3 regions of the Actinomadura sediminis genome follow, and region 1 is predicted to be linked to each of the others. Evidence: predicted binding sites of a transcription regulator. Region 1 holds the regulator's gene; each other region holds the start of a gene.
The links. Region 1 encodes HrcA, which represses chaperone genes, less so after heat shock. Its sites were predicted from a motif close to TTGGCACTCTCNNNNNGAGAGTGCCAA; they were not measured.
Positions count from the first base shown of each region.

Region 2: the regulator HrcA is predicted to act here: its motif matches at 1,934-1,960, upstream of ACFQ11_RS21245 (FmdB family zinc ribbon protein).
Region 3: the regulator HrcA is predicted to act here: its motif matches at 1,716-1,742, upstream of groL (chaperonin GroEL).

Region 1 is NZ_JBHTJA010000006.1:50,149-54,723, reverse strand. Features, by position in the region: gene hemW (radical SAM family heme chaperone HemW) at 1-346, shown strand, start outside; gene ACFQ11_RS05545 (DUF3097 domain-containing protein) at 784-1,599, opposite strand; gene hrcA (heat-inducible transcriptional repressor HrcA) at 1,826-2,839, shown strand; gene dnaJ (molecular chaperone DnaJ) at 2,841-3,977, shown strand; gene ACFQ11_RS05530 (16S rRNA (uracil(1498)-N(3))-methyltransferase) at 4,113-4,575, shown strand, end outside.
Region 2 is NZ_JBHTJA010000044.1:45,033-49,607, reverse strand. Features, by position in the region: gene ACFQ11_RS21255 (NAD(P)-dependent oxidoreductase) at 1-292, shown strand, start outside; gene ACFQ11_RS21250 (potassium/proton antiporter) at 399-1,883, shown strand; gene ACFQ11_RS21245 (FmdB family zinc ribbon protein) at 2,001-2,357, shown strand; gene ACFQ11_RS21240 (MMPL family transporter) at 3,028-4,575, shown strand, end outside.
Region 3 is NZ_JBHTJA010000042.1:7,617-12,191, reverse strand. Features, by position in the region: gene ACFQ11_RS20525 (hypothetical protein) at 1-298, shown strand, start outside; gene ACFQ11_RS20520 (aminotransferase class IV family protein) at 664-1,443, opposite strand; gene groL (chaperonin GroEL) at 1,872-3,500, shown strand; gene ACFQ11_RS20510 (DUF4132 domain-containing protein) at 3,650-4,575, shown strand, end outside.

The sequences.
Region 1 (4,575 bases):
GACGGGCGCCGACTGGTGGGGCGTCGGCCCCGGCGCGCACAGCCACGTCGGCGGGACCCGCTGGTGGAACGTCAAGCACCCCGCCGCCTACGCGTCCCGCCTCGCCGAGGGCGTCGCCCCGGCCCACGCCCGCGAGATCCTCGACGCCGGCGACCGCCGCGTCGAGCGCGTCATGCTCGAGCTGCGCCTCGCCGCCGGCTGCCCCACCGGCCTCCTCGACGACACCGCCGTGCGCCGCCTCATCGCCGACGGGCTCCTCGAACGGGCCCCGTACGCCGAGGGCCGCGCCGTCCTGACCCGCCGCGGCCGCCTCCTCGCCGACGCCGTCGTCCGGGAGCTGTGCTAGCGGCTCCGGGAGCGGCCCGGTCGGCCTCCGGGCGCCGAGCGCCCTACGGCCGCCCGGGGGCAACCCGCCGCCCGCGTGGTGGTCGGGTCTGCGCGTGGCGCGGTTCTTTCTGCGGGTTGAGCGTGTCTTCGGGTGGCGCCCCGGCCCGCTCCGCGTGGTGGTCGGGTTTGCGCGTGGCGCGGTTCTTTCTGCGGGTTGAGCGTGTCTTCGGGTGGCGCCCCGGCCCGCTCCGCGTGGTGGTCGGGTCTGCGCGTGGCGCGGTTCTTTCTGCGGGTTGAGCGTGTCTGCGCCTAGTACCCGGCCCGCGCGTGGTGATGGGGGCTGCGCTGGCGGGTGAGCGGGCCGTCGGGCGGGTGCACGGGTGGTCGTCCGGGGGTACCCGGGGGGGCGCGCCGGGCGCGGGGCGGCCCACGGCCGTCCGGACGGTCCCGGGCGGGTCAGGGGGCGGTCACGAAGTCGATCAGTTCCTCGACGCGGCCCAGGAGGGCGGGCTCCAGGTCCGTGAAGGCGTGCACGGAGGAGAGGATGCGCTTCCAGGCGGCGCCCACGTCGGGTTCCCAGCCGAGGGCGTCCAGCACGCCCTCCTTCCACGGGACGCCGCGGGGCACCCGCGGCCAGGCGGGGATGCCGACGGCCGCGGGCTTGACGGCCTCCCAGATGTCGACGAACGGGTGGCCGGTGACCAGGACGTGCGGGGACGACACCCGCGCGGCGATCCGGCTCTCCTTGGAGCCCTCGACGAGATGGTCGACGAGGACGCCGAGGCGGCGGCCCTCGGCGGGCCCGAACTCGTCGACGATCGCGGGCAGGTCGTCCACGCCCTCCAGGTACTCGACGACGACGCCCTCGACGCGCAGGTCGTGGCCCCAGATCTTCTCGACCAGCTCCGCGTCGTGGACGCCCTCGACGTAGATGCGGCTCTCCTTGGCGACCCGCGCGCGCAGGTCCCGGACGGCGACGGAGCCGGACGCCGAGCGCGCGGGACGGCGCGGGGCCGCCTCGGGGCGGACGAGCGTGACGGGCGCGCCGTCGATCAGGAACCCGGACCTGGTGAGCGGGAACACGCGGCGCTTGCCGAAGCGGTCCTCGAGGGTGACGCCGAACTTGTCGCAGGCCACGACGGCGCCGCAGAACCCGCTGTCGGGGTCCTCGGCGACCAGCCCCGGCTCGGCCGGGACCTCCGGGATCAGGCCCTTGCGGGGCCTGCGCCAGTCGCCGGACAGCACGTCGTTGCCGTAGTCCTTACTCCGCACAGGTCCGCACATTAACCCGGCGGAGGCCGCGGGCGGCGTCGTCCCCGGTCGTTCGGCGTGGCGCCCGATCCGGATAGGATCGCGCCGCCGCGGGGACGGGGACCCTCCAGAAGGGCCCCCGCGGGTCGTACACTTGGCACTCAAGAGTAAGGAGTGCCAGCGGCACGGGGCCGGAGGGCACCGGATGATCGGGGGGCCAGTGGCAGCGCACGAGGGAGGTGACAACGTGCTGGACGACCGGAAACTCGCGGTCCTGCGCGCCATCGTCGAGGACTTCGTGTCCACGAACGAACCGGTGGGCTCCAAAGCCCTGGCGGACCGGCACAACCTCGGCGTGTCCCCCGCGACGATCCGCAACGACATGGCGGTCCTGGAGGAGCAGGGGTACATCGCGCAACCCCACACGAGCGCGGGCCGCGTCCCCACCGACAAGGGCTACCGGCTGTTCGTCGACCGGCTGTCGACGATCAAGCCGCTGTCGGCGGCGGAACGCCGCGCGATCGAGACGTTCCTGTCCGGCGCGTACGACCTCGACGACGTCGTCGGCCGGACGGTGAAGCTGCTCGCGCAGCTGACCCGGCAGGTCGCGGTGGTGCAGTACCCGTCGCTGACGCGGTCGACGGTGCGGCACGTCGAGCTGGTGCGGGTGGCCGAGAGCCGGCTGCTGCTCGTCCTGATCACCGACACCGGGCGGGTGGAGCAGCGGGTCATCGAGACGCCCGGCGAGATCTCCGAGGAATCGATCGGGCACCTGCGGGCGTTGCTCAACACGTGCCTGGACGGGCTCGGGCTCGGCGAGGTGCCGACGGCCGTCGCGGACCTTCCGGACAAGGTCGGGCCGGACGAGCGGCCGGTGGCGGCCGCGGTGCTGTCGGTGCTGCTGGAGACGCTCGTCGAACGGCACGAAGAGAAGATCGTCTTCGCCGGGGCGGCGAACCTGGCCGCGGTGGACTTCTCGCAGAGCCTGCGGGAGGTGCTGGTCGCGCTGGAGGAGCAGGTCGTGCTGATGCGGCTGCTCGGCGAGTCCGGCGACTCCTCTACTGTTACGGTGCGGATCGGCACCGAGAACCCCGAATTGGGGCTCCGATCGACCTCGGTCGTCGCCGCCGACTACGGCGTCGGCGACCTCACGCTGGCCCGGCTGGGAGTGCTCGGGCCGACACGCATGGATTACCCCAGCACGATGGGAGCGGTACGGGCAGTGGCACGCTACGTGGGACAGATCCTGGCGGGGTCGTAAGGTGGCCAACGACTACTACGCGACCCTGGGGGTCGGCCGGAACGCCAGCGCCGACGAGGTCAAGAAGGCTTATCGCCGGCTCGCGCGGGAACTCCACCCGGACGTCAACCCCGACCCGGCGACCCAGGAGAAGTTCAAGGAGATCACCCAGGCGTACGAGGTGCTCTCCGACCCGAAGAAGCGGGAGATGTACGACCTGGGCGCGGACCCGTTCGCGCCCGGCGGCGGCGGGGGCGGCGCCGGCGGGTTCGGCGGCGCGGGATTCCCGTTCAGCGACATCATGGACGCGTTCTTCGGGACGTCGGCGTCGCGCGGCCCCCGGTCGCGGGCGCGGCGCGGGCGGAACGCGACGCTGCGGGTCGAGCTGGACCTGTCGGAGACGGCGTTCGGCACCACCCGGGAGCTGACCGTGGACACCGCGGTCGCCTGCTCGGCCTGCGAGGCGACGGGCTGCGCGCCCGGCACCCACCCGGAGACCTGCGACACCTGCCACGGGCGCGGTGAGGTGCAGCAGGTGCAGCGGTCGTTCCTGGGCCAGGTCATGACGGCCCGGCCCTGCCCGGCGTGCGGCGGGTTCGGCTCGGTGATCCGCACGCCGTGCACCGAGTGCTCCGGGGACGGGCGGGTCCGCACCCGGCGCACCGTCAAGGTCAAGATCCCGGCGGGCGTGGAGAACGGCATCCACATCCAGCTCGCCGGGGAGGGCGAGGTCGGTCCCGGCGGGGGCCCGCCCGGCGACCTGTTCCTGGAGATCGTGGAGCGCGCGCACCCGATCTTCGAGCGGGAGGGCGACGACCTGCACTGCACGGTCGAGATCCCGATGACGGCGGCGGCGCTCGGCACCAGCGTCACGATCGAGACGCTCGACGCGGCCGAGGAGGTCGACATCAAGCCGGGCACGCAGTCCGGCCAGGTGATCACCCTCTACAACCGGGGCGTGCGGCACCTCAACGAGAGCGGGCGCGGCGACCTGATGATCCACGTGAACGTGGAGACGCCGAACAGGCTCGACGAGGAGCAGGAGGAGCTCCTGCGCCGCCTGGCGGAGCTGCGCGGCGAGGAGCGTCCCCCCGGCAAGTTCGCCCCGGGGCAGCGGGGGATGTTCTCCCGCCTGCGGGACGTGTTCAACCAGCACTGAAGAGAGACGGTGACGGCCTACCGGGAAGGCCGTGACGGTGATGGCCGGCCGTGACGCCGGCCGGCCGTGGGAAGTCGGTACGGACCCCGGGGACGCGCCCGCGTCCCCGGGGTCCGGTGACGTTGGGGGAGAGCGATGAGCCCGCCGGTGTTCCTCGCCGGGACGGCCGCCCTGGAACGCGACCGCGTCATCCTGGACGGCCCCGAGGGGCGGCACGCCGCGACCGTGCGGCGGCTGCGTCCCGGGGAACGCGTCGACCTGACCGACGGGGAGGGGCTGCTCGCGGAGTGCGTCGTCACGGCGGCCGACCGGGCGTCCCTCACGCTGGAGGTCGCGGCCCGGCACCGGGAGCCGCCGCCCGAACCGCGCCTGGTCGTCGTGCAGGCGCTGCCGAAGGGCGACCGGGGCGAACTGGCCGTGGAGACGATGACCGAGGCGGGCGTGGACGAGATCGTCCCGTGGGCCGCCGCGCGCTGCGTCACCCAGTGGCGTCCCGAGCGCCGCGAGAAGGCCCTGAACCGCTGGCGGAACGCCGCCCGCGAGGCCGGCAAGCAGGCCCGGCGCAGCCGCCTGCCGCACGTGCCCGACCTCGCGTCGA
Region 2 (4,575 bases), on a different contig from region 1:
GGTGAACGTCGCGCGCGGGGGCATCGCCCCCGACGACGCCGTCCTGGCCGCCCTCGAGTCGGGACGGCTGGCCGGTGCGGCCCTCGACGTGTTCGACTCCGAGCCGCTCCCGGACGATCATCCGCTGCGCTCGCACGACCGGGTGCTGCTGTCGCCGCACGCGGCGGGCGCCTCGGACCGGTCGCAGCTGAACCTGGTCGCGATGGTGCGCGACAACGTCGTCGCCGCCGTCCGCGGCGAGGACGTGCAGAACGTCGTCAACGGGGTAGATCCGCAGGTCAGGCGGCGTTAAGGCCGGGTCACGGGGATTCCGACACTCAACCCGAAATGCGCAAATGGGCGTTCAATCTGTAGGATCCCTAAACGATCAACTTTGACGACCCCGCGAAGGGTGGGATGTGCAGCTCGACATCTGGCTACTCCTCGGGGCCACACTCGTACTCAGCGCCATCGTCGCCGTCCGGCTGTCGCACCGCGCCGGGCTGCCGACCCTGCTGGCGTACATGGGTCTCGGCCTCTTCATCGGCGAGTCGGGACCGCTCCACATCGTCTTCGACGACGTGGCCCTCGCCGAGACGCTCGGGCTCGCGGCGCTCGTCCTCATCCTCGCCGAGGGCGGTCTCACCACCAACTGGCGGCAGGTCCGCCCGGCCGTCCCCGCCGCGCTCAGCGTCGCGACGATCGGGACGCTGCTCAGCATCGTCATCGTCGCGCTCCCCGCGATCTGGCTGATCGGCCTCGACTGGCGCGCCGCGTTCCTGCTGTCGGCCGCCCTCGCGCCGACCGACGCCGCCGCCGTCTTCTCCGTCCTGCGCCGGCTGCCGCTGCCGTCCCGCGTCGCGGGCCTGCTGGAGGCCGAGTCCGGCTTCAACGACGCGCCCGTCGTCATCATCGTGATCGCGCTCGCGACCACCGGGACCGTCCCGAACCCGCTCGAACTGTCCGCGATGCTCGTCTACGAGCTCGCCGTCGGCGCGCTGATGGGCCTCGCGATCGGGTGGCTCGGCGCCCAGGCGCTGCGCCGGGTGGCCCTCCCCGCCTCCGGCCTCTACCCGATCGCCGTGCTGTCGATGTCGATCGGCGCGTACGGCGCGACGTCGCTCATGCACGCCAGCGGGTTCGCGGCCGTCTACGTCAGCGCGCTCGTCCTCGGCAACGCCCGCCTCCCGCACCGGCCCGCCACCCGCGGCTTCGCCGAGGGCGTCGGCTGGCTCGCGCAGATCGGGCTGTTCGTCATGCTCGGCCTGCTCGCGTCGCCCGCCGACCTGCCCGCGCAGATCGTCCCCGCCCTGATCATCGGGTCGATCCTGCTGTTCGTCGCCCGCCCGCTGTCGGTGCTGGTCTCCACGCTCGGCTTCCGGATCCCGTGGGGCGAGCGGATGTTCATGTCGTGGGCCGGTCTGCGCGGCGCCGTCCCGATCGTCCTCGCCACCATCCCGATGGTGGAGCAGCTCCCCGGCTCCGACCGCAGCTTCGCGATCATCTTCAACATCGTCGTCGTGTTCACGCTCCTCCAGGCGCCCACGCTGCCGCTGGCGGCGCGGCTGTGCGGGCTCGAACGGGACGACGAGACGCGCGAACTCGACGTGGAGGCCGCGCCCCTCGAGGAACTGCACGCCGACCTGCTGGAGGTCCGGATCCCGGACGACTCCCAGATGAACGGCGTGGAGATCTTCGAGCTCCGGCTGCCCGCGGGCGCGTCCGTCACGCTCATCGTGCGGAACGGGTCCAGTTTCGTCCCGGAGCCCACCACCCCGCTGCAATCCGGCGACACCCTCCTGGTCGTGACGACCGAGGAGGTGCGGGACACCGCGGAGCGGCGCCTGCGCGCCGTCAGCCGCCGCGGCAAGCTGGCCGGCTGGTTCGGCGAGACCGGCACTTGACCGGCGCGGGAACAGGCCGGGGGCGAATCGTGTTCCACTCACGGGTACCATTAGCAGTCGTTCACAGTGAGTGCCAGTCCGGGGCCACCCGCCGGGCTGAGTCAGCTAGGAGGAACCGTGCCGACGTATCAGTACGTTTGCACCGAGTGCGGCGAGCCTCTGGAGGTCGTGCAGAAGTTCAGCGATGACGCGCTGACCGACTGCCCGGCGTGCGAGGGCAGGCTGCGCAAGGTCTTCTCCGCGGCGGGGATCATCTTCAAGGGGTCGGGCTTCTACCGGACCGACAGCCGCGGGTCCGGCAAGTCGACCGTGGGCTCCTCGTCCGGCGGTTCGTCGAACGGCTCGTCGAACGGTTCGTCCGACTCGTCGTCCTCTTCGGGCGACTCCGCGAAGTCCGACTCGTCGGCTTCGTCGTCCTCCTCGTCGAGCGGCGACTCCGGTTCGTCCTCGTCGTCGAAGGAAAAGGTCGCCTGACTTCGTGAACGCGCGGGGGCGACGGCCGCGCGGCCGCCGTCCCCGCCCGTACCGCGTCTTCCGAGCCCGGACGGACGCCGCCCGCACCGGGCGCGCCGCCGGGTTCGCCGCCGTCGGCTCAGCCGGTCCCGGGATGCGCCGCTGGGCGCGCCGCCGTCGGCTCAGCCCGTCCCGGATGTCCCGCCCGGCGGTCGAGCGCCGCTCCCGCCGCGCCGGCACTCCCTCTGGTCGAGGTGCCCGCTCTCGCCCGTCCGTCCGGGCGGATGGTGCCGGGCCGCACGCCCGCGGACACGCGACGCCCCCTCTGAGCTGCGCCGACGCCGCTCCTCTCCTGCTCCCGGCCGACCCGGGGGCGTCCCGCGCCGCCTCCCGGGCCCGCCCGCGCACCCCCGTCACTACACCTCCAGGGTGAACGCGGTCATCGGCCGTGCGCCCCGGGGCGTAGTGCGATTCGCTTCCCTCACACGACGCGTAAGCGGCCGCTCTCCGGTGAGCATTGGTCTGAACGGAACCCGTGCGGACGGGCGGGACCGCAGGTCACACGGACCGAGCGGCCCCGCGGCCCGGACATCGAGATAGCACCGACGCCTCTCGCCGACCGAGAGGCTCCGGCGGCGCATAACCGCCATATCTCGACTTCACCCCGCTCGGGCAGCAGCGGAGAGGAACCATGAGCGAACGCAGCCCGGCGCCCCCCGGCGCCCGACCGAAACGGACGGCCGGGTGGATCGCCGGCCGCCGGACCAAATGGGCCGTACTGGCCCTGTGGGTGATCCTCCTGGCCGCACTCGGCCCGCTCGCCGGGAGGCTCGGCGAGGTGGAGGAGAACGAGGCGTCGTCCTGGCTGCCCGGCGGAGCCGAATCGACGCGGGTCGTCGAACTCCAGGAGCGCTTCCGGTCCGAGGAGTCGATGCTCGCGGTGGTCGTCTACGAGCGGCCGTCCGGCATCACCGGGGCGGACCGCGCGGCGGTCGCCGAGGACGCGACGGCGTTCGCGTCGCTGCCCGGCGCGGAGACCGTGCAGGGCCCGATCCCGTCCGAGGACGGGCGGGCGCTCCAGGTCCTCGTCCCCCTCACCGGCGAGGACACCGTCGTCGACGCGGTGGACGAGGCCCGCGAACTCGCCCAGCGCGGACCGCCCGGCCTCGAAGCCCACGTCACCGGGCCCGCCGGCGCGGGCGCCGACCAGATCAAGGTCTTCGAAAGCCTCGACGGGTTCCTGCTGATGGCCGCGGGCGGCGTCGTCATCGTGCTGCTGCTGCTCATCTACCGAAGCCCGATCCTGTGGATCGTCCCCGTCCTGTGCGCGCTGGCCGCACTCGCACTCGCCCAGTCATTCGTTTACCTTCTGGCCAAGTACGCGGACCTGACGGTAAACGGGCAGAGCGCGGGCATCCTGACGGTCCTGGTCTTCGGGATCGCCACCGACTACGCGCTCCTCCTCGTGGCCCGGTACAGAGAGGAACTGCACCGGCACGAGGACCGGCACGAGGCCATGGCGTTCGCGCTGCGCCGCGCCGCCCCCGCCGTCATCGCATCCGGCGCGACCGTCGCGGCCGGGCTGGTCTGCCTGCTGCTGGCCGCGATGAACTCGACCGCGGGCATGGGCCCGGTCGCCGCCGCCGGGGTGCTGACCGCGCTCGCCGCGATGCTCACGCTGCTCCCCGCGCTCCTCGTGGTCTGCGGGCGCTGGCTGTTCTGGCCGTTGATCCCCCGGTACGACGCGAAATACCTGAAGCCGGAGGCGTACGAGGCCGAACACGGCGTCTGGAGCCGGGTCGCCGCGCTCGTCGGCAGGCGCCCGCGCGTGCTCTGGACCGTCACCACGGTCGCCCTCGCCGGCCTCACGTTCGGTTTGTTCTCCCTCAACGCCACCGGGCTGTCGAACGAGGGCATGTTCACCGGACGTCCCGACTCGATCGCCGGCCAGGACGTCCTGTCCGAGCACTACCCCGGCGGATCCGGCTCCCCGGCGGTCGTCATCGCCCCGGCGGGCGCGTCGGACGGCCTCGCGACGGCGATCCGCGGCACCGAGGGCGTCGCGGGCGTCGGCGCGCCGCAGACCGCGGACGGGCTCGTCCAGTACGAGGCGACGCTGCGGGCGCCCGCCGACAGCGAGGCCGCGCAGGAGACCGTCGAACGCCTGCGCGCCTCGCTCCCCGAGGACGCCCAGGTCGGCGGGACCACGGCCATCACCGTGGACACGAACGAGGCGTCG
Region 3 (4,575 bases), on a different contig from region 1:
CACCGGGACAGAGCGGGAGGGCCCGCCCCCTGACTACCTCTTGCTTGAAATCCATGCGGGTGTGCGGTTCATCGCTGAAGACGTGATTGCGACGGACCCCGATGATGACCACGGCGTGTGGGGGAGCGAGCTCATGGTCATCATCACTCTGACTGGTGACCGTCCGGATTGGCCACTGGTGGATCGCATATGGACGGTGCTGGAAGGACTCTGGTCAGCGGTGCCATGGGACGAAATATCGGGCTTTGCGGTCGCGACCGAGACTCACAGACCGCTTCGAGGCGACATCTCGCCCTGAGGTGGGCCGACGGGCACCGTATCGACCACGGAAAGCGGTCCGAAGTGCCTATTCGCGCGGGCGGCCCCAGCCCGGCACGGGCGGCATCGCGCGAATGAGTGCTTCGGCGGGTTCATGGGGGTCGCGAGACCTCCTGGTAAGCGCACGCTCGATCCCCTGAATGCCGCGACCGTCAGCCGGACGCCGACGTTTCAACGCTGCGGCCGTCACCGAGTCGAGTAGATCGGGTCGGCGCCATGGCCTCTCCTCCGGCCTTCCACTTGGAGACCATGCGTTCACTGATGCCCAGGTGTCCGGCGCATTCCCGGATGCCCATGCGCTTGGCCTCGCGCGGGGATCGGTTTTCGCGGCCGGTCCAGGGGCCGTTAGAGGGGTTCTCCCGGAATCTCGCCGTATTCCTTGCGGAGGTCATCGAGGATGGGGTGTTCCGCCGGGAACTCGATGTCGTTGATTGCGGTGATCGCCCGGACGCCTACGGTCGTGTTGGTGGCGAATGCGGCTTGCATGCGGGGCAAATCCGCGACGTTGACCGGTGCCAGGGACGTCCGGTCGTGGGCCTGCTGGAGAAGTCGCATGGTGACGCCGGGTAGGACTTCGGCGTTCGGCCAGATTACTTGTTCGCCGTCGTAGAACCCGATGTTCCACGTGGCGCCCTCGGAGACGTAGGACTCGGTGTCGAGGAACAGGGCGTCGTCGAATCCGTCGAGTTGGGCGCTGCGGCGGTGGCGTAGGGCGCCGAACAGGCCGACGTGTTTGACCTCGGGGAGGTCGCGGATGTAGCTGGCGGTCTGGACGCGCATCGGTGCGGGTGGCATGGCGCCGGCGGGCCTGGTGGTGATGAGCACCTGTGGTTCGGCCTCGGTTCCGGGGTGACCGAGTTCCAGGGCGGGGTCGAACACGGTCACGCGAACGACGAACGAGTCGTCTCGTCCGGCGATGGCCTGGGCGACGAGTTCGCGTACGCGGTCACGGTCCAGTTCGGTTGCGAAGAGGGCGCGGCAGTCCCGAGCGAGTCGTTCCAGATGGTGCGAAAGGCCGCGAACCCGGTGTTCGTCGACTCGCATTGAGGTGAAGTGGCCGTAGTTGACGAGCGCAAGCGCCTGGAGTTGTTCGGAGGTGGCCGGTGCGCCGTTCAGTTCCGCCATGGCCTGAGTTTGTCAGTCCGCGGTCCGGCGGCACGTTGCCGGAGGCGGCGCGGGGGCTTCGTGTCTGACTGTGCGGAGCGGATCGTTCTCGCGTGCCTGTTCTGCGGGTGTCGGGGTGCGGGGGCGCACCCTGGAAGACGGCGACGGCAGTCGGGGCGGCCCTGGTCGGAGGCTCCGGGGCTGGTCAGGGTGGGTCGGCGGAGGTAGATGAAGCTTCCTGCGGAGAGGGTGCGCGTTGCTTGCACTCGACAGGGTAGAGTGCTAAAAAACGGTTGGCACTCCACTGTGGAGAGTGACAACTTCACAGTCTGGGTCGGGGCGATGAGGCTCTGGAGCGGCGGCGGAATGGCAGTCGTCGGCCGGGGTCGTCCGTCGCGGGCGTCGGCTCGATCCGTCTAAGCCACCTTGTTCCGGGAGGACTGGAGCCTATGGCTGCAAAGATGATCGCGTTCGACGAGGACGCCCGGCGCGGTCTCGAGCGGGGCATGAACCAGCTCGCCGACGCCGTGAAGGTGACGCTCGGCCCCAAGGGCCGCAACGTCGTGCTGGAGAAGAAGTGGGGCGCCCCCACGATCACCAACGACGGTGTGTCGATCGCCAAGGAGATCGAGCTCGAGGACGCCTGGGAGAAGATCGGCGCGGAGCTCGTCAAGGAAGTAGCGAAGAAGACCGACGACGTCGCGGGTGACGGCACCACGACGGCGACCGTGCTGGCCCAGGCGCTCGTGCGCGAGGGTCTGCGCAACGTCGCCGCGGGCGCCAACCCGATGTCGCTGAAGCGGGGCATCGAGGCCGCGGTCGAGCGGGTCAGCGAGGAGCTGTCCAAGCTGGCCAAGGACGTGGAGACCAAGGAGCAGATCGCCTCCACCGCCTCCATTTCCGCCGGCGACCCGCAGATCGGCGAGATGATCGCCGAGGCGATGGACAAGGTCGGCAAGGAAGGCGTCATCACGGTCGAGGAGAGCCAGACCTTCGGTCTGGAGCTCGAGCTGACCGAGGGGATGCGCTTCGACAAGGGCTACATCTCGCACTACTTCGTCACCGACCCCGAGCGGATGGAGGCGGTCCTCGAGGACCCGTACCTCCTGATCGTCCAGGGCAAGGTGTCGGCCAACAAGGACCTGCTCCCGGTCCTCGAGGGCGTCATGCAGTCCGGCAAGCCGCTGCTGATCATCGCCGAGGACGTCGAGGCCGAGGCGCTGGCGACGCTGATCGTCAACAAGATCCGCGGCATCTTCAAGTCCGTGGCCGTCAAGGCCCCGGGCTTCGGCGACCGCCGCAAGGCCATGCTGGGCGACATCGCCACCCTCACCGGTGGCCAGGTCATCAGCGAGGACGTGGGCCTCAAGCTCGAGAACACCACGCTCGACATGCTGGGCCGCGCCCGCAAGGTCGTCGTCGCCAAGGACGAGACCACCATCGTGGACGGTGCCGGTGACGCCAACGAGATCGCCGGTCGGGTCAACCAGATCCGCACCGAGATCGACAACACCGACTCCGACTACGACCGCGAGAAGCTCCAGGAGCGCCTGGCCAAGCTCGCGGGCGGTGTCGCGGTCATCAAGGCCGGCGCCGCGACCGAGGTGGAGCTCAAGGAGCGCAAGCACCGCATCGAGGACGCCGTCCGCAACGCCAAGGCCGCGGTCGAGGAGGGCATCGTCCCCGGCGGTGGCGTGGCGCTGCTGCAGGCCGGCACCAAGGCGTTCGACAAGCTCGAGCTGCAGGGCGACGAGGCCACCGGCGCCAACATCGTCAAGCGCGCTCTCGAGGAGCCGCTGAAGCAGATCGCCGTGAACGCCGGCCTCGAGGGCGGCGTCGTGGTGGAGCGGGTCCGCAACCTGACCCCGGGCGAGGGCCTGAACGCCGCCACCGGCGACTACGTCAACATGTTCGACTCCGGGATCATCGACCCGGCCAAGGTGACCCGGTCCGCGCTGCAGAACGCCTCGTCGATCGCCGCGCTGTTCCTGACCACCGAGGCCGTCATCGCCGAGAAGCCCGAGAAGAACGCGGCCCCGGCGGGCGGCATGCCCGACGCCGGCGGCATGGACTTCTGATCGGGTCCACGCCCACCCGAAACGGGTGAACGGCCACAAAAGGGGGCGGTCCTTCGGGGCCGCCCCCTTTCGCGTGCGCGGAAACGAGCGAACCGATCCTCGATCACGTGCGTCCGATCCCCACATTCACCGACTTCGGAAGGATCGGGATGAGCGACGCACTGCCCCGGCTGCTGGTCGATCCCCCCTGGGAAAGGGACGCCCGCGCGTACCGCGAGGCGACCAGGGCCGCGGCGAAGGCGGTCGCGCTCGTCCCCGGGCTGGAGCCGCCCGCGGACCGGAGCCTCGTGTGGGCGGACGGCGAGCGGGAGGAATGGCTGAAGCTGTGCGACAGGCCGTCCTATCTGTCCGACAAAGAGAAGACGATCCTGGAGAGCGAAGGGTGGCCCGGACTCGTCCGGGCTTACAAGGACGGCACGGTCACCTACACGCCGAACCAGACGTTCATGTTCAAGCAGGGTCCCGAGGAGCTCGTCCGGCCCCTTCTGGCGGACTGGCGCACCGTCCCCAAGGGCGGCTGGGGACCCAAGGGCGACGACCTCAAGGCGCTGTTGGCCCGTTTCGAACTCGGCGCCCGCCACATCGTGTTCCCGCACGCCAAGGCCGACCGCGCCCGGGGCGCCCGGGCGCTGCTGCCCGTGCTCGACCTGGAGACGGCCGTGCTGATGGCGCACTGGCTCTCCCAGGGGTCGGGCCGCCGCATCGCCGACGAGTGGCTCGCCCGTCACGGCGCCGGCGCGGTGCCGTTCCTGGTCCCGGACGCGCTGGGCAAGGCGCGCGTCCCGCGTGACAAGGCCCGGGCGGCGCTGGCCCGCATCGCGTCCCGGCACGGCGTCCCGGCCGTGGCGGACGCCGCCCGCCGGTACGGCGACCGCGCCGCCGAAGCCGTCGAGGGGTTCCTCACCGAGGACGGTCCGCAGGCCGCGCCGAAGCCGCCCGCCAAGCCGCCGAAGGTCGCCTGGCTGGACCGGGACGGGCTGCCCGAGGTCCGCCTGCGGGACGGACGGGCGCTGCCGCCGGAGGCGATCGAGAACCTCATCGGCGCGCTCACCTTCACGACCCTCCCGTGGAACGG